2 linked regions of the Desulforapulum autotrophicum HRM2 genome follow. The protein of the gene in region 1 interacts with the protein of each later gene in a pairwise test. Links are inferred from orthologs where the notes say so. Each region holds a gene or a part of one and is shown on either strand. Other genes may lie near its edges.

What was found.
Region 2: the proteins of HRM2_RS15670 (region 1) and sfsA interact in binary tests that used the Escherichia coli proteins (3 or more experiments, as listed by UniProt). The link is inferred for Desulforapulum autotrophicum HRM2 from one-to-one orthologs.

What each region holds. Positions count from the first base shown.
Region 1 is NC_012108.1:3,579,684-3,594,873, forward strand. What follows is about bases 8,656-11,618. They hold HRM2_RS15670 (glutamate-5-semialdehyde dehydrogenase), read left to right. Parts: upstream 8,656-9,490; coding sequence 9,491-10,747; downstream 10,748-11,618. Other genes in these bases: proB (glutamate 5-kinase), read left to right, coding at 8,656-9,481; nadD (nicotinate-nucleotide adenylyltransferase), read left to right, coding at 10,757-11,419; rsfS (ribosome silencing factor), read left to right, coding at 11,416-11,618. Outside these bases: HRM2_RS15610 (M18 family aminopeptidase), read left to right, coding at 1-92; HRM2_RS15615 (RsbRD N-terminal domain-containing protein), read left to right, coding at 190-702; sulfate reduction electron transfer complex DsrMKJOP subunit DsrM, read left to right, coding at 774-1,781; sulfate reduction electron transfer complex DsrMKJOP subunit DsrK, read left to right, coding at 1,785-3,431; sulfate reduction electron transfer complex DsrMKJOP subunit DsrJ, read left to right, coding at 3,424-3,819; sulfate reduction electron transfer complex DsrMKJOP subunit DsrO, read left to right, coding at 3,816-4,640; sulfate reduction electron transfer complex DsrMKJOP subunit DsrP, read left to right, coding at 4,652-5,809; HRM2_RS15645 (DUF3786 domain-containing protein), read left to right, coding at 5,952-6,557; rplU (50S ribosomal protein L21), read left to right, coding at 6,727-7,038; rpmA (50S ribosomal protein L27), read left to right, coding at 7,067-7,321; GTPase ObgE, read left to right, coding at 7,318-8,355; more of proB, read left to right, coding at 8,342-8,655; more of rsfS, read left to right, coding at 11,619-11,805; gpmI (2,3-bisphosphoglycerate-independent phosphoglycerate mutase), read left to right, coding at 11,824-13,359; HRM2_RS15690 (type I restriction enzyme HsdR N-terminal domain-containing protein), read left to right, coding at 13,426-13,941; HRM2_RS15695 (zinc ribbon domain-containing protein), read right to left, coding at 13,942-14,619; HRM2_RS15700 (pyruvate carboxylase subunit B), read right to left, coding at 14,889-15,190. UniProt on the Escherichia coli protein: Catalyzes the NADPH-dependent reduction of L-glutamate 5-phosphate into L-glutamate 5-semialdehyde and phosphate. The product spontaneously undergoes cyclization to form 1-pyrroline-5-carboxylate.
Region 2 is NC_012108.1:4,563,851-4,579,041, reverse strand. Bases 1,703-4,666 are described here. They hold sfsA (DNA/RNA nuclease SfsA), read left to right. Parts: upstream 1,703-2,799; coding sequence 2,800-3,534; downstream 3,535-4,666. Other genes in these bases: HRM2_RS20040 (glycerate kinase type-2 family protein), read left to right, coding at 3,616-4,666; HRM2_RS20050 (TIGR02757 family protein), read left to right, coding at 1,988-2,803; proC (pyrroline-5-carboxylate reductase), read right to left, coding at 1,703-1,834. In the rest of the region: HRM2_RS20070 (hypothetical protein), read left to right, coding at 17-250; HRM2_RS20065 (ferredoxin), read left to right, coding at 234-431; HRM2_RS20060 (DVU0298 family protein), read left to right, coding at 409-897; more of proC, read right to left, coding at 980-1,702; more of HRM2_RS20040, read left to right, coding at 4,667-4,938; HRM2_RS20035 (Crp/Fnr family transcriptional regulator), read left to right, coding at 5,042-5,719; HRM2_RS20030 (ATP-binding protein), read right to left, coding at 5,774-6,541; HRM2_RS20025 (HD domain-containing protein), read right to left, coding at 6,645-7,382; hcp (hydroxylamine reductase), read right to left, coding at 7,459-9,102; HRM2_RS20015 (undecaprenyl-diphosphate phosphatase), read left to right, coding at 9,350-10,180; HRM2_RS20010 (phosphomannomutase/phosphoglucomutase), read left to right, coding at 10,229-11,584; HRM2_RS20005 (ATP-dependent helicase), read left to right, coding at 11,607-13,466; HRM2_RS20000 (transporter substrate-binding domain-containing diguanylate cyclase), read left to right, coding at 13,534-15,191. UniProt on the Escherichia coli protein: Binds to DNA non-specifically. Could be a regulatory factor involved in maltose metabolism.

The sequences.
Region 1 (15,190 bases):
AAGTGACCGGAGCAAAAGACCCAATGATGATGTTCAAGGCCCTGAATCACTACCTCTCACTTGATGAACTGCCGCTTTTATCCTTGACATAAAACCCAAGGGTAGTTATATGGCTAAGGTTATCGAGAACCAGATCGTCTAATTAATTTATCTGAATCCCAAGGGGATTCACGGGAGTACTGAATCTTCATGGATTTTCAAAAAGACATAAAAAAAAGTCTTCAAACAAACAAAAAAAAGATCCTCGACCAATGGTTTGATGCCACCATAAAAACATATCCTTCCGAAACAGCACGGGTGCTTGGCCGCATTAAAAATAAATTTGACAACCCCGTGGGTGCTGCCACCCACGAAAGCCTTGAAGCTGTTTTTGAAGAGATACTCAAGGAGATGGACCCCACAGCCCTTGAGGATGCCATTGACCCCATCATCCGTATCCGGGCTGTCCAGAATTTCACACCAGCATCTGCCGTGGGGTTTGTGTTTGACCTCAAAGAAATCGCAAAAAAAATCATGGCGCCGGAATTGCACGAAACCTTTGACAGACGGGTCGATACAATAGCCCTTGCAGCATTTAACCGGTACATGAGATGTCGAGAAGCGATATTCCTTATAAAGGCTACCGAAGCCAAAAAACGGATTCACTCAGCCTTTGAAAGGGCAGGTTTAGTAACGGAGCTAAAGGAAAAGGAACTCTTTTAGCTCGCAAAATTTTAAACAGGCCCAATAAGGTTCCAAACCTTACCGGGCCTCAATAGTGAGGTGGTTAGAATATGAAGCAAAAGTACATGTTACCCCTGACAGGCGTTTTTCTGCTTTTTCTGCTGGCATACGCAGGGGTTGAGGGCGCCGGGATGCAATGGTTCTTTGGAATCGTTGTGCCCTACGCAGCGGTCGCAGCTTTTATCGCCGGGTTTATATACCGGGTGATGGGCTGGGCAGCGTCTGCCGTACCCTTCCGGATTCCCACAACCTGCGGTCAGCAAAAATCCCTACCGTGGATCAAACAGAACCGCATTGACAACCCTGACACTGCTGCCGGGGTATTCGTGCGAATGGTGCTTGAAATCTGTGCATTCAGGTCCCTGTTTCGAAACACCAAGGCTGCATTCAACAGAAATGAGAAAAACAAGATCACCTACTCCTGGGAAATCTTTCTCTGGGTGGGCGCCCTTGCCTTTCATTACGCATTTCTGGTGGTGATTCTACGGCACCTGAGGTTTTTCCTCAACCCGGTTCCGGTCTGCGTCAAGGCCCTTGAGTACCTTGACGGCATCATCCAGATCGGCCTTCCCGGCATTTTTCTGTCGGGTATCGTGCTTCTGGCGGCAACCCTGTTTCTCCTTGCCCGTAGAATTTTTGATGAAAAGGTAAGCTATATCTCCCTTGCAGCTGACTATTTTCCGCTGTTCCTTATCATCGGCATTGCAGCAACCGGCATATCCATGCGTTACTTCACCAAGGTAGACATCCTTGGGGTCAAGACATTTACCATGGGCCTTGCCACCTTCCACCCGGTAATTCCGGAAGGCGTCGGCGGTCTTTTTTATGCCCACCTCTTTATGGTCAGCGTGCTTCTTGCCTATATTCCCGTAAGTAAACTCATGCACATGGCCGGCGTCTTTTTGAGCCCCACAAGAAACATGGCAAACAACAACCGGATGAAACGGCACATCAACCCCTGGAACTATGCGGTGGAAATTCATACCTATGCGCAGTATGAAGATCACTTTAGGGAAAAAATGATAGAAGCTGGACTTCCAGTGGATAAGAAGGAGTAATCGATGGCTGACGAACTTAAACCTGATGAATTGTTGGACAAGGTAGATTATACCCCTACCTCGGGCAGCTGGATGAATACCGCCGTCCAGATCAGACCCGGGATGTACTGCTATGCTGCAAAGCCTGAAAGCCTGGAGACCCTGAGTGCCCCCAATGCCCGGCAGTGGAATCCCCTTGATAAAGACTGGAAACTTCCTGAAAACTGGCAACAAATCATCCATGAGGGAATCAAAGACCGCCTGGAAAAATTCCGGACATTCAAAATCTTCATGGATGTCTGTGTTCGTTGCGGTGCCTGTGCAGACAAATGCCACTTTTTCCTTGGCACGGGTGATCCCAAAAACATGCCTGTTCTAAGGGCTGAACTGTTAAGGTCTGTTTATCGAAACGACTTTACAACGGTCGGAAAAATTCTCTCAAAGGTCCCAGGAGGAGACAGGCTGGCCGGTGGTAGACCCATGACCGTGGACGTACTGAAAGAGTGGTGGTACTACTTTTTCCAGTGCAGTGAATGTCGCCGATGCTCAGTCTTCTGTCCCTACGGCATTGATACCGCCGAGATCACCATCATGGGCCGGGAACTTTTAAACCTGCTGGGCTTGAACATCGACTGGATCGCAACCCCTGTTTCCAACTGCTACCAGACCGGAAACCATCTGGGTATCCAGCCCCATGCCTTTAAGGACATGCTCGACTTTTTCACCGAGGATCTCGAAGAGATCACAGGGGTCAACGTTGCCCCCCAGTTCAACAAAAAAGGGGCTGATATTCTTTTCATCACTCCTTCCGGTGATGTATTTGCCGATCCGGGCACCTACACCTGCCAGGGCTACATGGTCCTCTTTAAATATTTGAAGGACAAGTATAACCTGGACGTCACCTGGAGCACCTACGCATCCGAGGGTGGAAACTTTGGTTTCTTCACCAGTCACGAAACCATGAAACGCCTCAACGCCAAGATGTATGCCGAGGCCAAGCGCCTGGGCGTCAAATGGATTCTTGGCGGCGAATGCGGACACATGTGGCGGGTGATCAACCAGTACATGGACACCATGAACGGCCCTGCCGATTTCCTTGAGGAACCTGTGAACCCCATCACGGGAACCAAATTTGAAAATTCAAAGTCCACCAAAATGGTTCATATCACCGAGTTCACAGCCGACCTTATCAAGCACAATAAACTTGAATTTGACAAGAGCCGCAACTCAAACCGCATCATCACCTTCCATGATTCCTGCAACCCTGCAAGGGGAATGGGTCTTCTGGAAGAGCCCCGCTACTGCATCAAGGCCGTTTGTGACAACTTCTTTGAAATGCCGGAAAATACCATCCGGGAGCAGACCTTCTGCTGCGGATCAGGGGCCGGACTCAATGCAGGTGAAAACATCGAACTTCGTATGGCAGGCGGTCTGCCAAGGGCCAACGCCGTAAAGTTTGTCCATGATAAATTCAATGTTAATACCCTTGCAACCATCTGCGCCATTGACAGGGCGGCCCTTCCGGCCCTTTGTGAATACTGGGTACCAGAGGTTGAAGTTTATGGTGTGCACGAGCTGATCGGAAACGCCTTGATCCTCCCTGGAGAGAAAAAGCGAACCACCGATCTACGCATGGAACCCTTACCGGGTATGGAGGATGACGATGAGTAAAAATGCAATCATGGCAGGATTGGCGGTCTTCGTCATTGCTGCCCTTTTCCCCATATGGTTCAACTTTGGCGGCACGGAAGCCGCTCCTGAGCCGGAACTTTCAGCCAAGGCCAAGGCCGCTGGAAAATGTGTTCTGGACAAGTATGACATGCGGGCAAACCATATGTCCCTGCTTGATGAATGGCGGGATTCCGTGGTCAGGGATGCTGACAGAAAGTACAATGCTGCCAACGGCAAACAGTTCCAGATGAGCCTTTCCACGGGTGAGAATTCCTGCCTTGGATGCCATGAGGACAAAGAAAAATTCTGTGACAAGTGCCATACCTATGCATCCGTGGATCCCTACTGCTGGGAGTGCCACACAACCCCCAAGGAGATCAACCAATGAAAAAGAGCAGAAGAAGCTTTTTGAAGGTCGCAGGCGTTTCTGCGCTGGGCATTGGTGTTGCTCCGGCAATAAAGGCTGTTGCAGCATCCAGCGCCCACGCCGCGGCCGAGGCGACAAAGACAAAGAACCCCGAAGCCCTTACGGCAAAACGATGGGGAATGGTCATAGACACCAATAAACTCAACGATGAAGTTGCAGCAAAGATTGTTGAAGCCTGCCGAAAGACCCACAACGTGCCTGACTTTCACCACGAGCCGGATCCTGAAAAGTTTCCCAAAAACCGGCCTGTGAACCAGAAACAGGAGGTCAAATGGATCTGGGAAGAGCATTTCCACAATGCCTTTCCCGACAAGGAAGACGAGTTCCTGGCAGAAAAATTCAAAAACCTGCCGTTTCTTGTCACCTGCAACCACTGCAAGAACGCTCCCTGCGTCCAGGCTTGTCCCACCCAGGCCACGTTTAAACGTGACGACGGCATTGTGCTCATGGACTTCCACCGCTGCATCGGGTGCAGGTTCTGCATGGCAGCCTGTCCGTTTGGCTCCAGAAGCTTTAACTTCAGGGATCCCCGGCCTTTTATCGACGAGGTCAATCCTGATTTTCCCACCCGGACCAAGGGCGTTGTGGAAAAATGCAACCTCTGCGCCGAACGCCTTGCCAAGGGCCTTCAACCGGCCTGTGTTGAGGTGAGTGAAGGTGCAATCACCGTGGGAGATCTTGAAGATCCCAATTCCGAGGTCCGGGCACTCTTGAACGAGAAATATTCAATCAGACGTAAACAGGAGCTTGGAACTGAGCCTTCTGTTTATTACATCATGTAGGAGAGGCGAATATGCTTGAAATAGCTATCAAAGGAAGCAAAAAGTACTGGATCTGGCTTGGGGTACTTTGCGCTGTCATCGGAGCAGGCTTTCTTGTCTATGTGGACCAGTTCATCAACGGTCTGATGACAACCGCCATGAGCCGGGACGTCACCTGGGGATTTTACATCGCCAACTTCACCTACCTTGTGGGAGTCGCCGCAGGAGGTGTCATGGTGGTCATTCCCTTTTATCTTCACAACTATGAAAAATTCCACAGGATCACCATCCTGGGTGAATTTCTGGCCGTTGCAGCCTTGATCATGTGTCTGCTCTTCATCGTGGTCGACCTTGGCCAGCCCATCAGGATGCTCAACGTGCTTCTCTACCCCACCCCCCATTCCATGCTGTTCTGGGACATGTGTGTGCTCAACGGCTACCTGTTTCTTAACATTGTGATCGGGTGGAAGGTGCTGGAAGCTGAAAGAAACCAGATCAAGCCACCGGCTTGGACAACCCCCTTGATCTATCTGTCCATCCCCTTTGCCATCGGCATCCATACGGTAACGGCCTATCTGTACTGTGGCCTTCCGGGCAGGGGCTTCTGGCTCACGGCAATCCTGGCACCCAGGTTCCTGGCATCGGCCTTTGCCGCAGGACCGTCCGTGCTGATCCTGCTCTGCTATGTTGTCAGGAAATTCACCAAGTTTGATCCGGGCTGGGAAGCCATGCAGACGCTTTCCAAGATCGCCTGCTATGCATTGATCTCAAATGTGTTCTTCTTTCTTTGTGAGATCTTTGTCACCTACTACAGCAAGATCCCCGGGCACATGACCCACATCGACTACCTCTTCTTCGGACTCCACGGTCACAACACCATGGTTCCCTGGATGTGGTCATCAATGATTCTCATGATCTCGGCTGCCATCATGCTGGTTATCCCGGTGTTGAGAAGCAACGCAACGCTTCTGCCTTTCATCTGTGTCATGGTAATCATCGGCACCTGGATCGACAAGAGTCTTGGCATGATCGCAGGCGGGTTTGTACCCTCCCCGCTTCACCATGTGACAGAGTACATGCCAACCTTCAAGGAGATCGGCATCACCCTGGGCATCTACGCCGCAGGCCTTTTCATCCTGACCATTCTGTACAAGCTTGCCACCACGGTCAAGGAAGAGGTCAGAGGATAGTTTCGTCTGAATAGATTTAGTTAAACCTGGAGCGGGGATGCCACACGGCATCCCCGCTTTTTTTTTACCCAGGTTCCATGGGGTCACATTCCGATCATAGCCTTTCCATGGCCGTGTCAAAGGCAACATAAGGAAAAGCACAGTGAAAGACAATTACCGGAAAATTGCAGCAAACAACCTTGCCCGCCTTTATGCCGATCTACCCCAGGACCTTGCGGCCAATCTACCGGCCCAACGACAGGGGAATCGTTTCCAGTTCAAGGCCTTTGGACGACCCTGCACAATCTCCCCTGATGGAATCAATCTTGAAGGCCAGCAGATGTCGTCGGTGTTCGAGATCCTCATCTCCCTGTACGCCCTGAATGCAAACCCTGAGATCTGCATTTTAGTCCCGTTTAAAGCCTTTAAGGAACTGCCTGGCACTGCACCCTACGTGGGGGCCTTCACCACCCACACCGAAGGGATACTGGTTCCCCATGTGGAAGCCATCAAGGCCCGCAGGAAAAACATTGTCGACACCCTTGGCAGCCCGGAAGCTGTCCAGGAACCCGGGGGCGATTTTGCCCTGGTTGTCCACCCCCTGCCCAAAATTGCCCTCTGCTACATCTTCTATGGGGCGGACGAGGATTTTCCAGCCTCGGTCACCTGCCTGTTTTCCGCCAATGCCCACCGATTTCTGCCGGTGGACGGCCTGGCCGATGTGGGGGAATACACCTCCCGAGCCATCCTTGGGATTATCAACCAGTGAATGCCCGTCACCAAGCTGAAAATTTTACCGCCACAGCACGGGATTCACACCAATTAGGCCCATGCCTTGCAAACTTTTTTATCTTGACAAAATAGAGTCTTCAGCCTATGCTTAGGGATTTTAGGACTGTGTAGAGGTAGGCATAAAGCGATATAAGGAGATACAGAGAATGTATGCAGTAATCAAAACCGGTGGAAAGCAGTATAAGGTTCAAGAGGGCGACACCCTCAGGGTTGAGAAGCTTGAAGGCACGGAAAACGGGGAAATTGAGTTTAACGATGTCCTGATGTTTTCCGACGGAGAGAATGTCACCCTGGGTCAGCCTGCCATTGAAGACGCCATTGTCAAGGGCCACATCCTGGAGCAGGGCAAGGGAAAAAAGGTTCTTATTTTTAAATTCAAACGCCGCAAAGGTTACAGAAACCTCAGGGGCCACAGACAACAGTATACCGCAGTCAAAATCGACAGCATCCTGGTATAAGGTTTATAGCTACTTAAGGAGATAGGTCATGTCACATAAAAAAGCAGGCGGAAGCACCCGGAATGGTCGCGACTCTAATGCCCAGAGGCGGGGCGTTAAAAAATTCGGCGGCCAGACCGTTGTTGCAGGAAACATATTGGTAAGACAACTCGGTACAAAAATCCATCCCGGCAGCAATGTTGGAATGGGCAAAGACTATACTCTCTTTTCTAAGATCGACGGTGTTGTTGCCTATGAGCGCAAGGGCCGGGACAAGAAGAGAGTGAGTGTTTATGAAGCGTGAGATTCATTGATGAAGCATCGATCACTGTAATCTCAGGAAAAGGCGGCCCCGGTTGTGTAAGTTTCCGACGGGAGAGATTTATCGAGCGGGGCGGGCCAAACGGCGGTGACGGGGGCAAAGGCGGCAGCGTCATTTTTGAGACCGACCCTGCAAAAAGAACCCTTTTTGACCTTCGCCGCCAGAAGATTATCCGGGCAAAGAACGGAATGCCGGGACTTGGCAGCAACAAGCACGGCAAGAATGGGGTAGACCTCATTATCCCCGTTCCCCCGGGAACCCTGGTTACAGATCAGGAGACTGGGGCCGTGCTGTTTGACCTTACCGAACCGGGCACGCGAATCACCATTGCAAAAGGCGGCAGGGGCGGTCAGGGCAACAAGCGTTTTGCCACATCCACCCACAAGGCGCCAAGATTTGCCCAACCCGGTATGCCTGGAGAGGAGTTTCACCTCAAACTGGAGCTCAAGCTTCTTGCGGATGTGGGCATTGTCGGACTGCCCAATGCCGGAAAGTCCACCCTGATTTCCAAGATCTCATCGGCACGCCCGAGGATAGCGGACTATCCGTTCACCACCCTCACCCCTTCACTTGGAATGGTTATACCAGATTTTGGGGAACCCTTTGCCGTTGCAGACATACCCGGAATCATTGAGGGCGCCCATGAAGGCACAGGTCTGGGCATCCAGTTTTTAAAACATGTGGAGCGAACCGGCATCCTGATCCATCTTATTGATGTGTCCCAGATTGAACCGGACAATCCCCTTGACGCCTTCAACCTCATCAACACCGAGCTTTCCCTCTACTCCGCAACCCTGGCAAAAAAGCCCCAGCTGGTTGTGTTGAACAAAATTGACCTTACCGGATCAATGGAAAAGGTTGAACAATTCAAAAAGGCCTATGGCACTGGTGAACTGCTCACCCTGTCAGCTGCCACAGGAGAGGGAACAGCCAAACTTATCCAGATTCTTGCCCGGCAGATAGCCGAACACAAGCCCCTTGAACGGAAAAGTGAAACTGACCATGGGAACAAATAAACGCCTGCATCTTAAAAATGCCAAACGGGTTGTAGTCAAGATCGGCAGCGGCGTGCTGACACTGAACCACGGACTCAACCTTGATATCATCGAGACCATCAGTCATCAGATCAGCCTTCTCCAGGACAGGGGATGCGAAGTCATTCTGGTCTCGTCCGGAGCCATTGCTGCCGGGGTCAAAAAGATAGGATTTAAACAAAGGCCTGAGGGAATTCCCGCCCGCCAGGCTGCGGCAGCAGTCGGCCAGGCAGGGTTGATTCACTCCTACGACACTGCCTTTGCCCGCCATGGGAAACAGGTGGCCCAGCTGCTCCTCACCCGGGACGACCTGGGCAACCGGCGTCGCTACCTCAATGCCAGAAATACCATCAATACCCTTCTTGACTGGAAAATCGTACCCATCATAAACGAAAACGACACCGTTGTCATAGAAGAGATAAAGCTCGGTGATAACGATAACCTGTCGGCCATGATCACCCTGCTCATGGATGCGGACATCCTCATCAACCTCACCGACATTGACGGACTGTTTAACAAGGATCCCAGAATTCACCCGGACGCCTGTCTCATTCCTGAGGTGACGACCATCACCCACCAGATGGAACAGGCCGCCTGCGGTATTCCCGGAAACCTGGGTACCGGGGGAATGCTGAGTAAGCTCAAGGCTGCCAAGAAGCTCTCAAAAGCCGGCAGACCCATGATCATTGCCGGTGGAAAAAACGAAAATGTCCTGTCCAGGCTTGTTGACGGAGAAACCCTTGGCACCTATTTTCTCCCCGGGAAAAAAGAGCTCAATTCCAAAAAATGCTGGATCGCCTACAATCTGAAACCCCAGGGAGTCATCCGCCTTGACCAGGGTGCAAGGGATGCCGTCATCACCCGGGGAAAGAGTATTCTGCCCATCGGGATCACAGCTGTTGAGGGCGAATTCGGAATGGGTGCACCAATTGAAATCAAGTCCCCGGACAACACCATCATCGGTAACGGCCTGGCCAATTACTCATCAGCAGACATCCGGCGTATCATGGGACTCAAAACTGCGGCCATCAAAAACGTTCTCGGTTCAAAACCCTATGATGACGTCATCCACCGGGATAATCTTGCAATTACCTTTGAACTGGGATAGGAAAAGACCATGACACTGGCATCCATGATCGAAGATATCGCCCGACGGGCAAGAACAGCTGCAAGGCCCCTTGCAACGGCTTCAGCAGACACAAAGAACACCGTCCTTGCCGAGATCGCCAGGGGTTTGGCCCATGGGAAACGTGAAATTGAAGCCGAGAATCAAAAGGATCTCAAGGCAGCCAGGGACAGTGGTATGTCAGCGGCCATGATCGACCGGCTTACCATCAGCGACCAGACCCTGGAGTCCATGATCAAGGGACTCAACCAGGTGATCGCCCTGCCCGACCCCGTGGGCAGGATCACAGGCGCCTGGACCCGGCCCAACGGCCTTGAAATCTCTAAGCGACGAATTCCCCTGGGTGTCATCGCCATGATCTACGAGTCAAGACCCAACGTAACGGTGGATGCGGCAGCCCTCTGCCTCAAGGCAGGCAATGCCGCCATTCTCAGGGGCGGCTCAGAAGCCTTTTTCTCGAACACCATCCTTGCCCGCATCATCGGCAATGCCCTTGAAACGGTCGGCATTTCAAGGGACAGTGTCCAGGTACTGCCGGTAAAGGACAGACAGGCCATCACCGAACTTCTCCAGCAGGAGGCTTACATCGACCTTGTGATCCCAAGGGGGGGTGAGTCCCTGATCCGGTTTGTGGTAAAACACTCGACCATCCCCGTGTTAAAGCACTACAAGGGAGTCTGCCATGTGTATGTGGACGAAACCTGCAACATGGACGAGGCCGTTGACATCTGCATCAACGCTAAGACCCAGCGGCCAGGGGTGTGCAACGCCATGGAAACCCTGCTTGTCCATGAACGTATTGCACCGCTCTTTTTACCACGGATGGCCCAGGCCTTTTCAGCGGCAAAGGTTGAAATGCGGGGCTGCCCTGCCACCCTTGCCATGGTTCCCCAAGCCCTGCCCGCCGACGAAACCGATTGGTCAACCGAATACCTGGATCTCATCGTTTCCGTTAAAATCGTAAAAGACCTGGCCCAGGCCATGGCGCACATTGCCGTGTTCGGCTCCGACCACACGGATGTGATTGTGACGGACATCCCTGAAAATGCAGAGACCTTTATTAACACGGTGTCATCATCCATGGTGGGTGTAAATGTTTCCACCCGGTTCAACGACGGCGGTGAACTCGGACTTGGCGCCGAGATCGGCATCAGCACCTCCAGACTCCACGCCTTTGGCCCCATGGGGCTTGAGGAACTCACCTCAACCAAATTTGTCGTGGTCGGCAAAGGCCAGACCCGGCAATAGCATGGGATCATGATCCAGGGCTTATTCGGCGGAACCTTCAATCCCCTTCACCGGGGACATCTAACGGTTATACTCCACGTCAAAAAGGCGTTTAACCTTGACACCATCCATTTAATCCCCTCGGCCATACCTCCCCACAAGAGCACGACCAACCTTGCCCCTGCACGGGAGCGGTTTGAAATGGTCAGACAATCGGTTTCCACCATCAAAGGACTTGTGGCCTCGGATGTGGAGATTGTCCGCAAGGGGCCTTCTTTCACCATTGACACGGTTAACCACTTTATCAACACCCTTGTTCCAGGCGATGATCTTCGACTGATTGTCGGCTCCGACGCCTTTTTTGAAATGGATACCTGGAAAAAAGGCCGGGAACTTTTTTCCCTTATCTCCACCATCGTCATGATCCGGCCAGGGGAGAAAAAACAGGCAAAGGATGTTGCATCCTTTCTTCAAGATGTGATATCAAAGAACTACAGACCGGTTAACGGAGAGGATCTTTTTTCAGACCCGATTTCAGATTCGGGTGTAAAACCCGTTTACGTGTGCAAGGTTCCTGAAATCGACATATCGTCAACCCTTATTCGACAACGAGTTAAACGACATCTTCCCGTGGCACCCCTTGTGCCCCAGCCTGTGGAAGAAATTATCAGCCAGAAAGGACTCTATTTATGACAAATCCATCCGATCATACCAAGGACCTGCTCGACTCCCTTGACAAATACCTTGTTGAAGCCTTTTTACGAAAAGCCGAGGAGATAACCGTCCTTGATGTGCGTAAGCTGACCTCCTATGCGGACGCCATTATGATCATCACCGCAAAATCCCAGCGCCAGGTCTCTGCCATTGCTGAGCACATTAACATTGCCATGAAAAAAATCAATAATATGCCCATCGGCACCGAAGGGATGAAACAGGGGACCTGGGCCCTGCTTGATTATGGAGATGTGGTCATCAACGTATTTGACAAGGCAACCCGGGACTTCTACGACCTTGAAGGATTGTGGAGCGACGCTCCCAGACTGGACCTGTCAGCCTATAAAACCCCTGAAAAAAAGTAATAACAAAGGAGCTTTCCTGTGACGACTAAACCGGTCACGGCCCTGATCATCCTTGACGGTTGGGGCATCAACAACGATTCCTACGGCAACGCAGTAAAAGCGGCCAAAACACCTTTTTTAGATCAACTTTCCCAGGGGTTCCCCCACACAAGCCTTGCCTGTTCAGGCAATGCCGTGGGACTCCCCGACGGTATCATGGGCAACTCCGAGGTGGGCCACATGAACATGGGGGCGGGACGAAGGGTGTTCCAGGACCTTGTGAGGATCGACAACGCCATCCAGAACGGTTCCTTTTTAAAAGATCCAACCCTTGTTCAGGCAATGGAGACGGTCAAACGCTCTAAAACAACCCTTCACCTCATGGGTCTTGTGTCCAACGGCGGGGTTCACAGCCAAAAGGACCACCTCCTGGCCCTGGCGAGCATGGCCCATGACCTTGGGGTAAACACGGCCATCCACTGCATCACGGACGGAAGAGACACCCCTCCGGATTCAGGATTGGGATTTATGACCGAGCTTGAAAACCACCTTTCAGACAAACCCGGGGTCAACATTGCCACCATTTGCGGTCGATTCTATGCCATGGACCGTGACACCCGCTGGGATCGTATTGAAACGGCATACAACCTTTACACAGACCAAAAGGGCACCCTTGAGAGTGATCCTGTCCAGGCCATCAAGGCCGCCTACGACCGGGGCGAAACCGACGAGTTCATCAAGCCCATCCTCATGGGCAAAAAAGATGACCCTGCCCTGCCCGTGATCAAGGACAAGGATGCCATCGTGTTTTTCAACTTCAGGGCAGACAGGGCAAGGGAGATCACCCGGGCCTTTACGGAACAATCGTTCTCAGGATTTGTTCGGAAAAAACATCCAGCCCTTTCCACCTTTGTTTGCATGACCCGGTACGATGAAAATTTTGACCTGCCGGTTGTCTTTCCTCCGGTTCACCTTGACAATGTCCTTGGAAAGGTAATCAGTGACCAGGGGCTGAACCAGCTCAGAATCGCTGAAACCGAAAAATATGCCCATGTCACCTATTTTTTCAACGGGGGTGACGAAACGATTTTTCCGGGCGAAGAAAGGGTGCTCATTCCCTCTCCCAGGGAGGTTAGAACCTATGATCAAAAGCCTGGGATGAGTGCTGACCTGATTGCAGATGAGGCAGTCAAACGTATTCTTTCCGGAAAATACGACCTTGTTGTGCTCAACTTTGCCAACATGGACATGGTGGGGCACACAGGCATCATGGAAGCTGCGGTTCTGGCCTGTGAAACCGTTGACCGATGCGTAAAAGCGGTGGTCGAGGCCGTATGGCAGACCCAGGGAACTGCCATGATCACGGCAGATCACGGAAATGCTGAACAGATGAAAACGCCCGACGGATCTCCCCACACCTCCCATACCCTCAACGAAGTACCCTTTATTCTGGCCGGGAACCCCCTGCCCCAGGTAACCCTCTCCAGGGGGGTAATCGGGGACATTGCCCCCACCATCTTAAAGGTGATGAACCTGAAACAGCCCGTTGAAATGACCGGCACCGCCCTTTTCTGACAAGGATCAGAATATAGTTGAACCCGGCCGGAGCAACCCTTGAGAAAACATATGTGAGGAGACCCCATGGAAGACACACTGATTGACTACATAACAGGCAAGACGATTCCCAATGTCGGGCCGGAGGAAAGCCGACAGACCTTTGAACGATTCCTGGTCAAAGAAAAAGGCTATGACAAACACGATATCCGGGTTGATGAACCCATCTGCGTGACCTTCCAGGGGGAGGCATACCACTCCACCATTGATCTTGTGGTTTTCTGCAAAGACCGACCAGTGATGGCTGTTAGATGCATTGCAGGATCCCTTGGATCCTATGAGAGGGAAATTCTTGCCGGGGCAAGACTGGTCTATGAATTCCAGATCCCTTTTTCAGTTGCCACCAATGGACTTGACGCCCTTATGCGGGATGTTGTCACGGGCAAACAAAGGGGGAAGGGGCTTGATGCCCTGCCATCAAAGGAGGAGGCCCTTAAAGTGACCCTTGAATGCCCCCCCTTTCCCAACGAAAAAAAAGAGCGGGAGATGATCATCTTCCGCTCGTACAACATTGACAAATTCCACGACGAATGCAATGGCTAATCAGCCCTTTGGAACCGCCTTGTTACAATGCTTGCAAACCGTGGCCCGTTTTTTAATGATCTCGGCACAGTGGGGACACTCCCTTGTGTAGTGGCGCTCATGGAGAACGGCCACGGCATCTTCAACAGCCTTGGTAAGAATCGGGGAGCTGTACTTGTGATTCAACAGGTGTTCAATGGCATCCACATCACCCAGTTCCCCCACCATCTCGGCCGCCTTGAGTCTTACCCTGGCAGGCTGAATGGGATCCAGCAGAATTTTTAGAATTTCGTCCCAGTCCTTGGAAATGTAAAAGTCAGTCAACAGGGAGAAGCCCTGTTTCATGGCCTCCTTGGTGGCCTCTCTCATATCAAGGACATTGTCGTCAAGCATCTGGCCGGTACCGCCAATGGAGCTGAACACGGGCATGTACTCAAAATTATCGCATCCGGGAGAATTAATGCAGCGATATGACGCCACATGTTCCATGGTCTCCTGAATCTCATCCCACCCCTTTTTAAACGAGGAGCACTCGTCGTTAAAGCAGACAAAGAGATAGGGGGTTCCCCATCCAAGACCGTCTCCAAAGGCAATATCAGGCACCTCCCAAAGGCTCATCTGCTTTTTGCAGTGGGGGCAAAGGGGTCTTTCCATATTTAAAATCTTCTCAAGCACTTCCTCTTTTGTTTCAAAGGCCATGTGATTCACTCCTCTATTTTATGGGAAACTGCCGTTAAACAATCACGATCAAGGGCGTTCCATCTTTTGTTGCAGGCAGACCATACCCAGCCCCGGCCTCGACAATTTTCTGTCAATTTCCAGGGCTCAATTACAAATTAACCGGTAGCAAATATAAGTATGAATCCTCAGGTTGTCAATTCATACAAAAAAGGGCGGGCCCGGAATGACTTCCCGGACCCACCCGATTATCGCATTTTGAATTCAGATCTAATCCATGCCTGACTCTTTTATTCTATGACGGCAAGCAGGTCTCCCTTGGATACGGAATCACCTGACCCGAATTTCAGGGCCGTTATCACACCATCCACCGGAGACGGGAGGGCGTTCTCCATCTTCATGGCTTCGAGGACCACAACGGTGTCCCCTTTTTTGACTGCATCGCCCACGCCCTTTTCATACTTGATGATCATGCCGGGCATGGGGGCCTTGACTCCCACACCTGAGCCGCCCTTTGCAGGAGCCGCAGCAGGTGCTGGCTTTTCAGCCCTGGGTGCCGGTGCTGCCGCCCTGGGTGCCGGTGCTGCTGCAG
Region 2 (15,191 bases), 990 kb from region 1 along the record:
AGGAGAGGTTTTCCAGATGCTGCAGAAACCATGCGACAACAATATTGTCAAGGCCCTTGAACTTGCCGAGCAGATGATTCTTCTGGCCCACAAGGGCGACGAAGAACGGGAGGATTCAGGGTGCGGCATCTTGTACGGTATTCTCCTGGATTCAGGGTTTAAACTAAGGGATCTTGCAAGAAAGGAGGAAGCTGCCCACAGGCGTAAGGGGTGGTGGAAGGAGTGTGAACACGATGCAGAAAAAACTTGAAATTGATTTGAGTGAATGCGTGCTTTGTGACATCTGCGTTGAGCTTTGTCCCCATGTGTTCAGGAAAAACGATGCGAACTATATTGAGCTTGTAGAAAGTGACTCATATCCTGAAGAGGATATCAACGATATTATCAGAAGCTGCAGGGGGCATTGTATTGAGTGGATTGAGGAAACTTAAAAATGAGGTATACACACTGCTTGCCAGGGATGATGGCAAATCATTTCCTGATGAGATTCTCGGGTATAACCTCAAAAGGGTTGTAAATCCGTTGATCTCCTATATCCAGAGCTGTGATGAGCATATCCGTGCAAGGGCCGTTGTCTCCCTGGGACAGGTGGTGGCAACCCTTGCCGATCGGGACATGGAGTCTGCAAGGGTTGTAATGAGACGACTCATGTGGAGTCTAAATGATGAGTCCGGTGGCATTGGTTGGGGCGCCCCTGAATCCATGGGGGAGATCATGGCCGTCCATGGCGGGCTTGCCCGGGAGTTCCACAGGATTCTTATTTCCTATGTGGATTCCGAGGGTAATTATCTGGAATACGAGCCCCTGCGTCAGGGGGCGGTCAAGGGGCTTAAGCGTTTGTTCGCTGCACAGCCCCTGATCATGGCACCTTACACCCACCTGCTTGGCACCTTTTGAAGAACCCCTGTGGTTTTGTCTGAAATACCCACCAAAAGATTACACCTAAAAGTTGCAAGCACCCTTGTCCCGGCCATGTTCGTTATTCCTCTTCGTTGTTTTTTGCAAAGTTTTTGATCATTAGCTCGCCAAGCTCGGTGGATCGTTTGGATGCGGCCTCCACTGCATTGATCATTGTGGTCCTGAGCCCTCCCTGTTCCAGGGTGTGAATTCCGGCAATGGCCGTTCCACCCGGAGAGGTGACCCTGTCCTTGAGCTGGCCCGGATGTTCTTTGGATTCCAGAAGGAGCTTTGCCGCACCCAGAACGGTCTGGGTAGACAAAAACAGGGAGTCTTTTCTGGACAGCCCCATTTTTACCCCTGCATCGGCCATGGCATCTATGATCATGAAGATATAGGCAGGCCCACTTCCGCTCAATCCGGTAAAGGCGTCCATTAAAACGTTTTCCTGGATAAAAACGCTTTTTCCCACAGAGTCAAACACTGCCTTTGCAAGCTCCACATCCCCCTTGAGAACGTTCTTTCCAGCCGCAATTGCAGTGGCACTCTCCCTTACAAAGGCGCAGATGTTGGGCATCACCCGGATCAGCCGTAATTTCTTTTGAAGGCAGGATTCAATGGCGGCAAGGGGGACCCCTGCGGCAATGGAGATGATGAGCTTGGACATGTCAAGGGCCTTTGCCGTTTCCTTGAAAACCGTATGGAGAATCTGGGGTTTTGTTGCGTAGACAACAATGTCGGATCTTTCAATTACCTCAAGATTCTCTGTGGTGGTGGCAATGCCGTATTTGGCCTGGATCGCATCGAGCTGATCCTGCCTTACATCCGAGCAGATGATATTTTCAGGTAAAGATACCTTTGAAAGAACAAGGCCGCTGATAAGGGCCTCCCCCATGTTGCCGGATCCAATAAAGCCAATTTTCTGGTCACTCAGCATATTGATTGCTCCTGAAAAGAAGATGTTGATGAATTTATACGCATTAATTGTTCAGCTTTGACATTAAAAGGTAGGTCTGCTTTTTAGTCAAGGTAAAATATGTTATTAACACCAGGCACAAGCGAACAACCAGATTGCCAGGAGATTTATTTGATGCTCAAACAGAGACTTGACCGTATCCATGGTCAATACAACCGGCGGGAGTATGTGGCTCCCGATCCCCTGGAGTTTCTCTACAACTACCCCCAGGTCAGGGACAGGGAAATTGTGGCCCTGGTTGCAGCCCTCCTTGCCTATGGTCGGGTAGCCCAGATTTTAAAGGCCGTAACCCAGGTGCTTGACCTGTTTGGCACTTCGCCCCATGGGTATCTTTTGACCCGGAATCAGGCGGACATTGTTCACGATCTTGAGGGCTTCAAGTATCGGTTTACAACCGGAAAGCAGATGGCCTGCCTTCTGATGGGAGTAAAAACGGTGCTCCAGCGGTTTGGGTCCCTTGAAACCTGTTTTGCTGAAGGCTTTTCGCCAGATGATGAAACCGTGATCCCGGCCCTTTCCCTGTTTGTAAAACAGCTGTCCTGCCGGGGAAGCATGGGGATTCTTGCGGCCGACCCGGACAAGCGAAGCGCCTGCAAACGCAATAACCTGTTTCTGCGCTGGATGGTCAGAAAGGACCGGGTCGATCCAGGGGGATGGGACAGGATTCCGTGTTCAGCCCTTGTTGTCCCCCTGGATACCCACATGTTCCGTGTGGGCACCCAGCTTGGCTTTACCCGGAAAAAACAGGCCAATTTGAAAACAGCCCTTGAGATCACCCAGGGTTTCAGAACCCTGGTTCCCCATGATCCTGTCCGGTATGATTTCTGTCTGACACGGTTCGGCATCCGCAAGGAGATGAACCCCGCTGAGTTAAAGATGATTCTATCAGGAGGCACCGGCAAGGTGTCCGGAAATAAAGGAAAAAAATGACTTACCATGGTTATGAGTTACCCCAGTTGATTGCCGGTACCCTTGTACGCCGTTATAAACGGTTTCTGGCCGATGTCACCCTGGAGACGGGTGAGCTTGTAACGGCACATTGCCCCAATACCGGGTCCATGCGGGGGTGCTGTGAGCCGGGAAAAAAGGTCTATCTGTCTGAAAGTAACAACCCCAAAAGAAAACTTGGCTACACCTGGGAACTCATGGAACTGCCCGAAACTCTGATCGGCATCAACACCCAGATTCCCAATAAACTGGTGCACCACTCCATTGGGGCAGGTCTTGTGGACGAGCTTACCGGCTATACCACCATCCGGCCGGAGGTGAAAACCGGGGACCATACAAGGCTTGACCTGCTGCTCACCCGGGACAATGGGGACGAATGCTTTGTTGAGGTTAAAAACTGTACCCTTGTGGAAAACGGGCTTGCAAGATTTCCAGATGCCGTGACCCTGAGGGGGCAAAAGCATTTGGCCGAACTCCAGCGGCTTGCCCAGGAGGGCAAACGGGCCGTGATCTTCTATCTGATCCAGCGCATGGATGCTGTTTCTTTCTCTCCTGCGGCAGACATAGATCCCATGTATGCATGTGCGTTGAAACAGGCAGTGGATGCAGGGGTGGAGGTCATTGCAAGGGATACGGTCCTTGATACCACAAGAATCTCCATGGGCCGATCAATTCCCGTGGTCCTTGAACCGGTTTCAGGCCTTGTGGGATAACGGCCAACAAACAATAAAAACGGTATCACACCGCCTGGAGCTCTGATGTCGGTTGTTCTCCCCTAGACCAAAGGAGGATTGATGGACCCAATAAACGAACAGTTAAAAGCCATTTTTAATGCCGGGCTGGATGCAGTCAAGACCGATAGTGCTGTAAAAAGATGGGTTAAACGACGGGGAAACACCCTTGTCATCAACCACCAGACCTACAAGCTGGATTCCTTTAAAAGAATTTTCATCGTTGGAGCAGGGAAAGGCGTGGCTCCCATGGCAGGGGTATTGAAACAAATACTGGGTGATTACTTATACCGGGGAATGGTGATCGTCAAAAACGGTCATGCCGGTGACCTTGACGCTGTTGAAGTGGTTGAAGCCGGGCATCCGCACCCGGACCAGGCCGGATTTGAGGCCTCCCGTCGATTGGCCGGGATGGTGGAAGAGGCGACAGCGGACGACCTTGTGTTCTGTCTTATAACCGGTGGGGCAAGCTCGCTTTTAACACTGCCCATTGACGGTATCACCCTTGAAGACAAACAAACCGTGACCCATGTGCTGCTTGAGTGCGGTGCTGACATCCAGGAAATAAATACCATACGCAAGCATCTTTCTGGGATAAAGGCAGGGCAGTTGGCAAAAAAAGCCTATCCCGCCCAGGTGATCACCCTTATTGTTTCAGATGTCATCGGCAATCAGTATACCGATATTGGTTCTGGACCGACAGCGCCGGATCATACAACCTTTCAATCCTGTTGGAACATTATTACCAGCTACGGGCTCGAAGACAGATTGCCGGCCAACGTCATCCGGCGGATTGAAGCCGGTGTTCATGGGCGAATTCCTGAAACCCCGAAAGAAAATGATCCGGTTTTTGAACGTGTCAACAATATGATCGTTGCCGATAACCTTCTGGCTCTGCAGGCGGCACAAACCAAAGCAGAACGACTGGGATACAACACCCTTATCCTTTCTTCCGCACTGGAGGGAGAATCCAGGCAAGTTGCCAGGTTTCTGGCTGCCATTGCCATGGAAGTCAGGCAGACCCATCATCCCATCGCCCCTCCGGCCTGCCTGATAATCGGCGGTGAAACCACAGTGCAGGTCAAGGGTAGCGGCAAGGGTGGTCGTAATCAGGAACTGGCCCTGGCCATGGCCCTCAGCCTGAAAGCTGCCGATAACATTTATGCCCTGTGTGCCGGAAGCGATGGTTCGGACGGAATGACAGATGCCGCCGGTGCCATTATTGACAACACAACGGTTGGGCAGGCAAGATCTGAGAAACGTGATCCTTGGATGTATCTAAACAACAATGATTCCTATAATTTTTTTAAACCCATGGGCAACCTCGTGATCACCGGCCCGACGTTAACCAATGTTATGGATATCAATATTATGATTATACCCTGAAAAAAAGGTGGTGTCTTCCGTTCAAGCAGGAGATAGTCACTTTTGCGGGTGAGCCGTTTGAAAAAGGGTTGTGCTCGTGTCTGTCATGTTATAAAGGGATACGATGAAATCAACAGCAGAAACGATCGGAAAAGTACCCCTGTTCCAGGGACTTGACCCGGAAAACCTCAAGGAAATCATTGCCATATGCGAAAGAAGATCCGTGCAGAAGGGCGAGATTATTTTTACGGACGGGGATGCCTGTAACGGGTTCTATGTGGTGGAGACCGGTAAAGTCAAGGTTTTCAAGCTTTCGTTTGGCGGCAAGGAACAGATCCTCCATATTTATGGGCCTGGAAAACCCTTTGGCGAGGTGCCGGTCTTTACGGGGAAAAGTTTCCCGGCATCTTCGGTTGCCATTACCAATGCCTCGTTGATTTTTTTTCCAAGAAAAAGGTTTGTTGAACTTATCTTAACCCACCCCAATCTTGCCCTGAACATGCTGGCTGTTCTTTCCATGCGGCTCAAAGAATTCACCATCATGGTGGAGAACCTTGCATTAAAAGAAGTTCCGGCCCGGCTTGCCTCCTACCTCATGGCCTCGATCAAGGATAGAGATAAACCCGGTTTGGTGAACCTTCCTGTGTCTAAAACCCAGCTTGCAGGCATTCTTGGGACCACTCCTGAGACCATTTCAAGAATACTGGCCCGTTTGACAAACGAGGGATTCATAACTGTGGACAACCGGTTAATAAACATTGTTGACCCGGATGGTCTGGCAGAGATTTCCGAGGGGGAGTAAACAAGCCTGCTGGGGGGCAGATCTGAAATCCATCCCCCCTTAAAGCTCCCGGGATCAAACGATGGTTCCGGCGTTGATCTTGTTGGGCTTAACTATTTCGCCCCTGGCGCTGATTACCGTTTTTGTCATTGGAATTTTTTTGTCTGCAAGGGCCATGGCCCGTTCCAATATGCCCGGAAGCCCGGAGCAGCAGGGCACCTCCATGATAAGGACAGTGATGCTTTTGATGGTGTTTCCGGCAAAAATCTGGGTGAATTTTTCCACATAGGCGTCTTTGTCGTCAAACTTGGGGCATCCCATCATCACGACTTTGTCTTTCAGGAAATCCTGGTGGAAAGAGCCGTAGGCAATGGGCACGCAGTCGGCTGTGACGAGCAGGTCTGCATCCTTGAGAAAGGGTGCCGTGGGCGGAACCAGTCGGATTTGAACGGGCCAGTGTCCCAGGGCAGAGGCGGACTCACCCATTATCACCGGTTTATTGGCCGTCTGGCAGGCACTCTCGTCCAGTGTTGAAAAGGTGTGCAGGGTCTCTGACGGGCAGCCGCACCCTGACGATGCAGGTGCGCTGTTTTTGTCTTTGGATTTTAAAAAGGCCTCCACAGCCTCTTCATCAAAGGCATCTGCCTCCCTTTCCACAAGCGTTAAGGCACCCTGGGGGCATTCGCCCATACAGGCCCCAAGGCCATCGCAGTACTGATCCTTTACCACCTTTGCCTTTCCATCAATGATTTCAATGGCACCTTCGGCACAGGAGGGAACGCAGTTTCCGCATCCGTCACATTTTTCTTCGTCTATCTCTATTATTTTCCGCATGATTTTCATGGTATATCCTCCTGGGTTCAGGTATTCACACCGGTTTTGATCCCGGGTTGTATGTCTGGTGCTGCTGTTCTTTGCTCTGTTCTTCTGTCGGCGGTTTTTCGGCTTATACCTCCGGGGTCAGGAGAACCTTGGCTGCTTGTTCCCTGCCGCTCTGGGTTAGAAAAGACTTGTTAATGATGGCTTCAAGCCTTGCCCTTTCCAGGGGGGTCTTTTTTTGTGCCTCCTCAAGGTTTGTGATGAGGTCGGCATCGTAAAGCACCTTAAAGTTGAGTGTCTCTTCGTCCCTCGGGTGGTGATGGTGGCCGACAATGTCGCATACCTCTTCGATGAGATCCGCCTTGGCCTTGAGGTGTTCAAGGATTTGTCGTGCAACGGGCGGGCCTTCAATCTCCTGATATTCAGGTGCGTTTGAGTTATATTTTTCCTCGGCTTTTTTAATACCGATGTCGTGGAGATAGGCGGCACACAGGATGATGGCCAGATTTCCAAGCTCGGCCTTACCAATGGCTTCGGCATAGCGTGCCACCCTTGTGGCGTGGCCGATTCGCTTAAAATCCGTGTGAAAATAACGCTTCATCTCCACGGCCACCCTGTCCTTTAGAAGATCGTCCCTGTTGGCCAGGAACTCTTTGGGAAGGGTACCGAGGCATTGTTCTGCATATTGGCAATAGGAGGCGCAACCAAAATCCAGTTTCGGGTTTACCATCCGCTTGCCGCATCCCTTGCATACCCGGGATGTGTCATCCTTGAAAAATTCAATAATGGTGCCGCATTCAGGGCAAGGTGTTTCGAAAATGGCTTCCTTATTCCAGTACTGGGTATCTTGACCCGGGCATTTCATGGAGGGCCTCCTTTGTGGGTTGATGGGGTCAGGCCTGTTTAAGTATAAGGACCTGACCCCGAATGTCATTCTATCGTTAATTTCCCTGCATCATGGCTGCAATATCACCCTCGGCATCGCCAATGGGCTTGATGTTAAAATTTTCCACCAGCACCTTGAGTACCGCAGGAGAAATAAAGGCAGGAAGGGTTGGTCCAAGTCGTATGCCTTTCACGTTCAGGTGAAGAAGGGCCAGAAGAACCGCAACCGCCTTTTGCTCGTACCAGCCAATGTCATAGCTGATGGGAAGCTCGTTGATATCATCAAGGCCAAATACCTCCTTGAGTTTCAGGGCAATGACGGCAAGGGAGTAGGAGTCGTTGCACTGTCCCGCATCAAGCACCCTTGGAATTCCGCCGATATCGCCGAGGTTTAGTTTGTTGTACCGGTATTTTGCACAGCCTGCCGTGAGGATAATGGTATCCTTGGGAAGCTTTTCGGCAACCTCGGTAAAGTAGGCCCGGTCCTTTTGCCTGCCGTCACAACCGGCCATGACAATGAAGCGCTTGATGGCGCCGGATTTTACCGCTGCAACCACCTTGTCGGCCAGGGCCAGCACCTGGTTGTGGGCAAATCCACCGACAATGGTGCCTGTCTCGATCTCCCGGGGGGCAGGGCAGGTCTTTGCAAGGGCGATAATTTTTGAAAAATCTTTTGCTCCGCCCGGCTTACGATCGGCAACTTTTTCAAGACCGGGATATCCGACCACGCCTGTAGTGAATATTCTGTCCCCATAGGTGTTACTCTTTTTGATGGGAATGATGCAGTTGGTCGTCATGAGAATGGGGCCGTTAAACGACTCAAATTCCTCATTTTGTTTCCACCAGGAGCTGCCGTAGTTGCCCTTGAGGTGGTCGTATTTCTTGAATTCAGGATAGTAGTTGGCCGGCAGCATCTCTCCGTGGGTATAAACATCAACCCCTGTTCCCTGGGTCTGCTTCAACAGTTCGTCCATATCCTTCAAGTCATGGCCTGAAATCAGGATGCCGGGGCGGTCACCCACACCGATGTTGACCTCGCTGATCTCGGGATTGCCATAGGTTGAAGTGTTGGCCTCGTCCAGGAGCGCCATGGTGACCACTGAGATCTCACCGGCCTTGAGTACCAGACCCACCATCTCATCCACACTCAGATCCCGGGTGGTTGAGTCAAGGGCTTCAAGGATAAAGGTGTAGATCTCATCTTTTTCCTTGCCCAGAATCGCTGCATGCTCGGCGTAGGCCGCTATGCCCTTGAGGCCGATGATCAGAAGCTCCCTCAGGGAGCGGACATCCTCGTTTTTTGTGGCAAGAACCCCAACGGTTTTTGCCTTGTCCTGGAATTCGTCCACATTGGTGGACATCCAGGTGGCTGAGTCGTGGAGCGCTCCGGTGATTTTGCCCTTGATTTTGTCTGCAATATTTTTTTTAAGGGCAACGGCCTGATTTACCCAGTCAACAAGGCTTGCATCGTCAAAGTTGGCATTGGTGATGGTGGTAAACAGCGCCTTTGAAGCAAACCTTGCGGCCTCTGTGGTCATGTCCACCCCAGCTGCTTTTCCCTTAAGGGTAAGAACGGCGATGCCTTTGAGGTTAAAAATCAAAAGATCCTGAAGGTTTGCCGTCTCTTCTTTCTTGCCGCACATCCCGCTGATGGTACATCCCTTGTTTTTTGCCGTCTCCTGGCATTGAAAACAGAACATGGTCGTCCTCCTTGAATGGTTGTTTGTGTGGGAACTCTTTAACCGTGAAATAGATATTATCTGATTAAGTTAAGGATTTCCTTGATCTATATCAAGTAAATAGAAAATTATTCAAACCAATCAAATCTTGATATTTTTTGCCATAGACGATATTTACCTAGGTTGCGGCAGAGAATGGTGCTGTTTTTTGTGCCGAATTTTGAACAGGGTTGGATAAATCTTACAGGAAGGGTGTGGTGGAGTGGATATGGAATTATATCAGGGTGTTGTGCTTGGCGTTCTACAGGGGCTTACAGAATTTTTACCGGTTAGTTCATCGGGCCATCTTGTACTGGGCCAGAATTTTTTTGGCATTACAGAACCTGCCCTTTCGTTTGACATCAGTGTTCACCTGGGAACCCTTTTTGCCGTTGCCCTTGTCTTTTTTAAAGAGATCAAGGCCATGGTCGTCAGCCTTGGACGGCTGGTGCAGAACCTGGGTTCACTGAAGAATTTCAAGCAGGTTGTCAAGGCAGATGGAGATGTCCGGCTTGCGGCCCTCATCATTGTGGGATCCATTCCAACGGCAGTTATCGGGCTGATTCTGAAAAATTATGTCCATGCTCTATTTTCTTCTCTGGTGATTGTGGGCAGCATGCTCATGGTCACGGGAACCTTTCTCTGGTTGACCAGACATTCAACACCCGGGGGGAAAAAGGTCGAACAGATTGGGTTTGGAACGGCCCTCTTTATCGGAGTCTGCCAGGGGGTTGCCGTGATTCCGGGGATTTCCAGATCAGGTGCCACGATTGCAGCAGGTCTTTTTTCCGGGGTGGAGCGGGAAACAGCGGCAAGGTATTCGTTTCTGCTGTCCATGCCCGCCATTGCCGGTGCAGAGATATTGAGTCTCAAAGAGTCTTTTGCCACTGGTGCAGGTTTTGACACAGTGACCCTTTTAAGCACCCTGACCGCTTTTATCGTCGGCACACTGGCCCTGGTGGCGCTGTTGAAAATTGTCAAAAAAGGGAGATTCTATCTTTTTGCCCCCTATTGCTGGGTCGTTGGATTGATTTCAATTATAGCAGGATTTGTCGCCTAGGGGCATATCGTGAATGATATCTGAATTATTGTTTAAAAAGGAGGAAATATGAATCCGGGAATTTTCAGGGAGTACGATATCCGGGGAATTGCAGGCAAGGAGTTTGTGGATGAAGATGTGGTCAAAATTGGTCGGGCCTATGGCACCCTCCTTGACCGGGACAACAATCGACGGGTGGTTGTGGGCCGGGATTGCAGATTAACTTCCGATCATTATTCCGTCCTCTTTATCGAGGGTATCCTTTCAACCGGATGTGATGTCATTGATATTGGTGTCTGTCCCACGCCCGTGCTCTACTTTGCCATCCACCACCTCAACGCCCAGGGTGGTGCCATGGTGACTGCCAGCCACAACCCGCCCGAGTATAACGGATTCAAGCTCATGAACGGGCCTGACAGTATCCACAGCCAGGGACTCCAGGAGGTGAGACGGATCATCGACTCGGGCGTATATGTACAGGGACGGGGAACCATTGAAATCAGCGATGCCCTCACCCCCTACATGGCCTATATTCAGGAGAATGTCTGCCTGAAACGACCCCTTCGCATCGGCGTTGATGCGGGCAATGGCACGGGCGGCGTCACGGCCCTGCCGGTCCTCAAAGGTCTGGGATGTGAGGTCCATGACCTTTACTGCGACATGGACGGCACTTTTCCCAACCACGGTTCAGATCCCACGGTCAAGGCCAACATGGTTGAACTCATTGACCTTGTCAAAGCAAAAAAACTGGATCTGGGCGTCGGGTATGACGGGGATGCCGACCGCATCGGCGTAGTCGACGAGCACGGGAACATCATCTACGGGGATCAGCTCATGGTAATCTTTGCCAGGGAGATTCTCAAGCGCAAACCCGGGGCTACCTTTATTTCTGAGGTCAAGTGCTCCATGGTCATGTACAATGACATTGAACAACACGGGGGCCGGGCCATCATGTGGAAGACGGGCCATTCCCTGATCAAGAAGAAGATGAAAGAGGCGAATGCCGAACTTGCAGGTGAGATGAGCGGCCACATGTTCTTTAAGGATCGGTATTTCGGTTTTGACGACGCCCTCTACGCCACTTGCAGGCTTCTTGAGATTGTTGCTGATACGGGCAGGACCGTATCCCAGCTGATTGAAGATCTTCCCGTCACCTTTACCACCCCTGAGATTCGGGTTGAATGTGACGATTCCAGAAAATTTGACGTAGTTGCCGCCATTACAGAGCAGTTTAAAAAGACCCACGAGGTCATTGACATTGATGGCATGCGGGCGCTCTTTGGCGACGGCTGGGGGCTTGTGCGGGCCTCCAACACCCAGCCTGCCCTGGTGTTGCGGTTTGAGGCATTAACACAACAAAGGCTTGTTGAGATCAGATCCATGGTTGAGACGGCCCTTGAAAAGATCATTTCCAAGACACCCTAAGGGAGTTAAGTAGTAAAAACCAATGGAATTATCCGAACAGCAGCAGACGGCAGTCCTTCACACGGGGTCACCCGCCCTTGTGGTTGCAGGGGCAGGATCCGGCAAGACCCGGACCCTGACGGCAAAGATCATGCACCTCATCGGCCAGGGGTTTGATCCCACAAGAATCCTTGCCATCACCTTTACCAATAAGGCGGCCCAGGAGATGAAGAGTCGCCTTTATAAACTGTCCGGCCTTGGGTATGCCAAGTTTCCCTGGGTCAGGACCTACCATTCGGCCTGTCTTGTTATTTTCAAGACCCATAGCCATGAGATCGGTTACTCATCTCCCATCCAGATCTGCTCGATTTACCAGCAGAAAAAGATCGTGACGGAGATCCTTGTGAACAACAACCTTGAAAAAAAGCATGCCGGCAATCTCATCTCCATCATCTCAAGGGCAAAGAATTCGGCCAATCCAGACCGTTATTTTGACGAGCACCCGAGGATGGGCATAATCCGGGTGGTTGATCTTTACAAGGCGTATGAACAAAGATTGTTTGAGGCCAACCTGGTTGACTTTGACAACATCCTGCTGAAAACCCGGGACATTCTCAGGGATTTTCCCGAAATTCAGCAGCGGTACAAGCAACAGTTCACCCACATCCTTGTGGACGAATACCAGGATACCAACAATCTCCAGGACGAACTTACCAGGCTTTTGCTGGGTGATCACGGTAATCTTTTCTGCGTGGGGGATGACTGGCAGGCCGTGTATGGGTTCAGGGGCAGCAATGTTAACCATTTTCTTCAGTTTTCCAACCGGTATGACAATGCCAGGATTTTTCGCCTTGAGGAGAATTACCGGTCGGCCGATGAAATTGTCCAGGCGGCCAACGGGCTCATTGATTTTAATGCCGACAAGATGGACAAAAAGTGTTTCTCCCAGAAAAAGGGAGGGGTGGTCGAAATCCACGAGTTTTTTTCCGAAGGTGAAGAGGCCGAATGGGTTGCAAAGCGCCTCAAGGCCTTGAACTGCAAGGGTGAAGGCATTGATTTTGACAAGATTGCCGTGGTCTACCGCACCAAGTTCTGTTCCCTTGCCTTTGAAAAGATATTCAGGATGTTTAAAATTCCCTACCGCCTCATGGGTGCCCAGGGTTTTTTTGAACGGATGGAAATTCTGGACATCAATTCCTATCTGAGCGCGGCCCAGTTTCCCAACGACGACGTCTCGTTTGAGCGGATCATCAATACCCCTAAAAGGGGGATCGGGCCAGCCATGGTCAAGAAGATCGGCACCATGAAAGAAGAGGGGATGAGTCTGTCCGGTGCTGCCAGAAAAATGGTCCAGGAGCGGGTGCTGACCCCCAAGATCCATGGTGAGCTCTCAAAGCTCCTTGAGCTGCTGGATTCCCTCTGGGACCTGCCGCCCAACCAGGCCATGGAGCGGGTGCTGGATGGGACAGCTTACTTTGATTACCTGAAGAAAAAGGTCAAGACCGAGGCTGAATTTATCTCTAAAAAGGAGAACATCGAACAGCTGGTCTACACGGCACGGGAGAAATCCACCATCCTTGAGTATCTGGAAGAGGCGGCCCTGATTCGGGAGGACACCAAGGACGAGGATGACGACGGGGAAGGGGTGGCCCTCTTGACCATCCACTCGGCCAAGGGACTTGAATTTGACACGGTGTTCGTGGTCGGGTGTGAGGAAAAGCTTTTCCCCCACTGGCGATCCATTGATGCCGGAGAGCAGGCCATCCAGGAAGAAAGACGACTCATGTATGTTGCCATGACAAGGGCCGAACGCTTTCTCTATCTTTCCCATGCCAATTATCGAAAAGGTCAGTTTGCCATGCGGTCAAGGTTCATCGATCAGATTGAGGAATGTATGGCGTGAGTGTAAGGTAAAGCCTTGGTCCGTCACGATTTAGCAACTGTAAAATATGTGAAGTAAGGATACCATCATGGGACAGTCTGGTTTTTGTATACGAGGGATGGCGTTGATAACGGCCATGGTCCTTGTGTTTGTCCTGGGTGTTCAAAGGGGTGGGTGCGCCACACACGATCTTGAGACGGTGATCCTGCAGCTTGACTGGAAGCACAATGCCGAGTTTGTCGGGTTTTATGCCGCAAAAGACCAGGGGTTTTACCGGGAAGTGGGGCTTGATGTCCGATTTGTCGAACCAGGACCCCATACCGATCCTGTCCGGGAAGTAGTGGCCGGACGGGCCGATTATGGCCTTGGGCAGTCTGATCTTGTACTTGGGGCCATGAAGGGGCGACCCATTGTTCTGCTGTCTAACTTTTTAAAGCGATCGTCGGTTTTTGTGGTGGCAAGGCCGGAGATTGAGCAGGTGTCAGACCTTGCCGGAAAGGCCGTCATGGGCGATCCAGCCATGGGTAAGGTTGCCGAGCTTGCCCATATGTTCAAGGCAGGCAAGTTGGATCCTGGGACCTTAAATTGGGTCCCCTCCACCTTTGATGTCGATGGTTTTGCCCGGGGAAAGGCCGACGCCATGGTGCTCCATGTAACGGACCGGCCCTTTGTGGGTACCCCCGGCAGGAGGTATTCGGTCTTTACCCCGTCGGATTTCGGGGCCGATTTCCTTGGCCAGAGCCTTTTCACCTCAAAGGAGTCCCTTGCAGACCATTCAGACCGGGCAAGGCGTTTTGTCGAGGCCAGTTGCCGGGGATGGGCCTTTGCCATGGACCAGGATGAGGCTGTGACGGCAGCCCTTGTTGCAGCCCATGTTCCAAAGAAGAGCCTTGAGACCCTGATTCTTGGCGTTCGGGCCGTTAAAAAACGGGTCCTTCCTGCCACCTATGACCTGGGGACCATGGATCGTTCAAGCCTCCAGCGAATCGCCGACACCTTTGTTTCCCTTGGCATGGCTGATTCAGACTATGACCTGAGTGGTTTTATCTTTGACCCCTCCGGAGGGATGACCCCCCTGACACAGGTATCCCTGACCGGGTTGGAAAGAAGATTCCTGGCCGATCACCCCGTTGTAACCGTGGCATTTGAGGATAATTCCAAACCCTTTTCCTTTGTTGCCGACCAGGGCCACCAAGGGTTTGCCCATGACTATTACGGGCTTCTGGCCAAAAAAACCGGGCTTCAATTTTCGTCGGAATTCGGCTCCTGGACAGCCAACCTGGATCGGTTTAAGGCCGGGAAGGTGGACCTTATCGATGGGATCTCGTTTGACCGTGACCGCCAATCGTTTACCCTGTTTTCCCCACCGTACTACACCATTCCCCTGACCCTGTTTACCCGGAATGAATTTGGTTTTTATTTCAACATCTCCCAGCTTTTTGGACGACGCGTGGGCATTGTCCGGGATGTTTACTTCAAGGAGGCCCTTGCCGGTTATCCTGAAATTAATATTGTTGCCCTTGCCGATACCCAGGCCCTGATGCAGGGACTTTCAGAAGGCCTTGTGGATGCCGTTATCATCAACCTGGGCGATGGTCTGAGTACCATCAGGAAACTGAACCTCACCAATGTACGTTCTGCCGGAGCCATCGCCCTTGAAGGGAAAACAAAGGAGGACCTCAGGATCGGGGTCAGGGTGAACCTGCCCGTTCTTCTGACCATCGTTAAAAAGGGAATGGCTGCCGT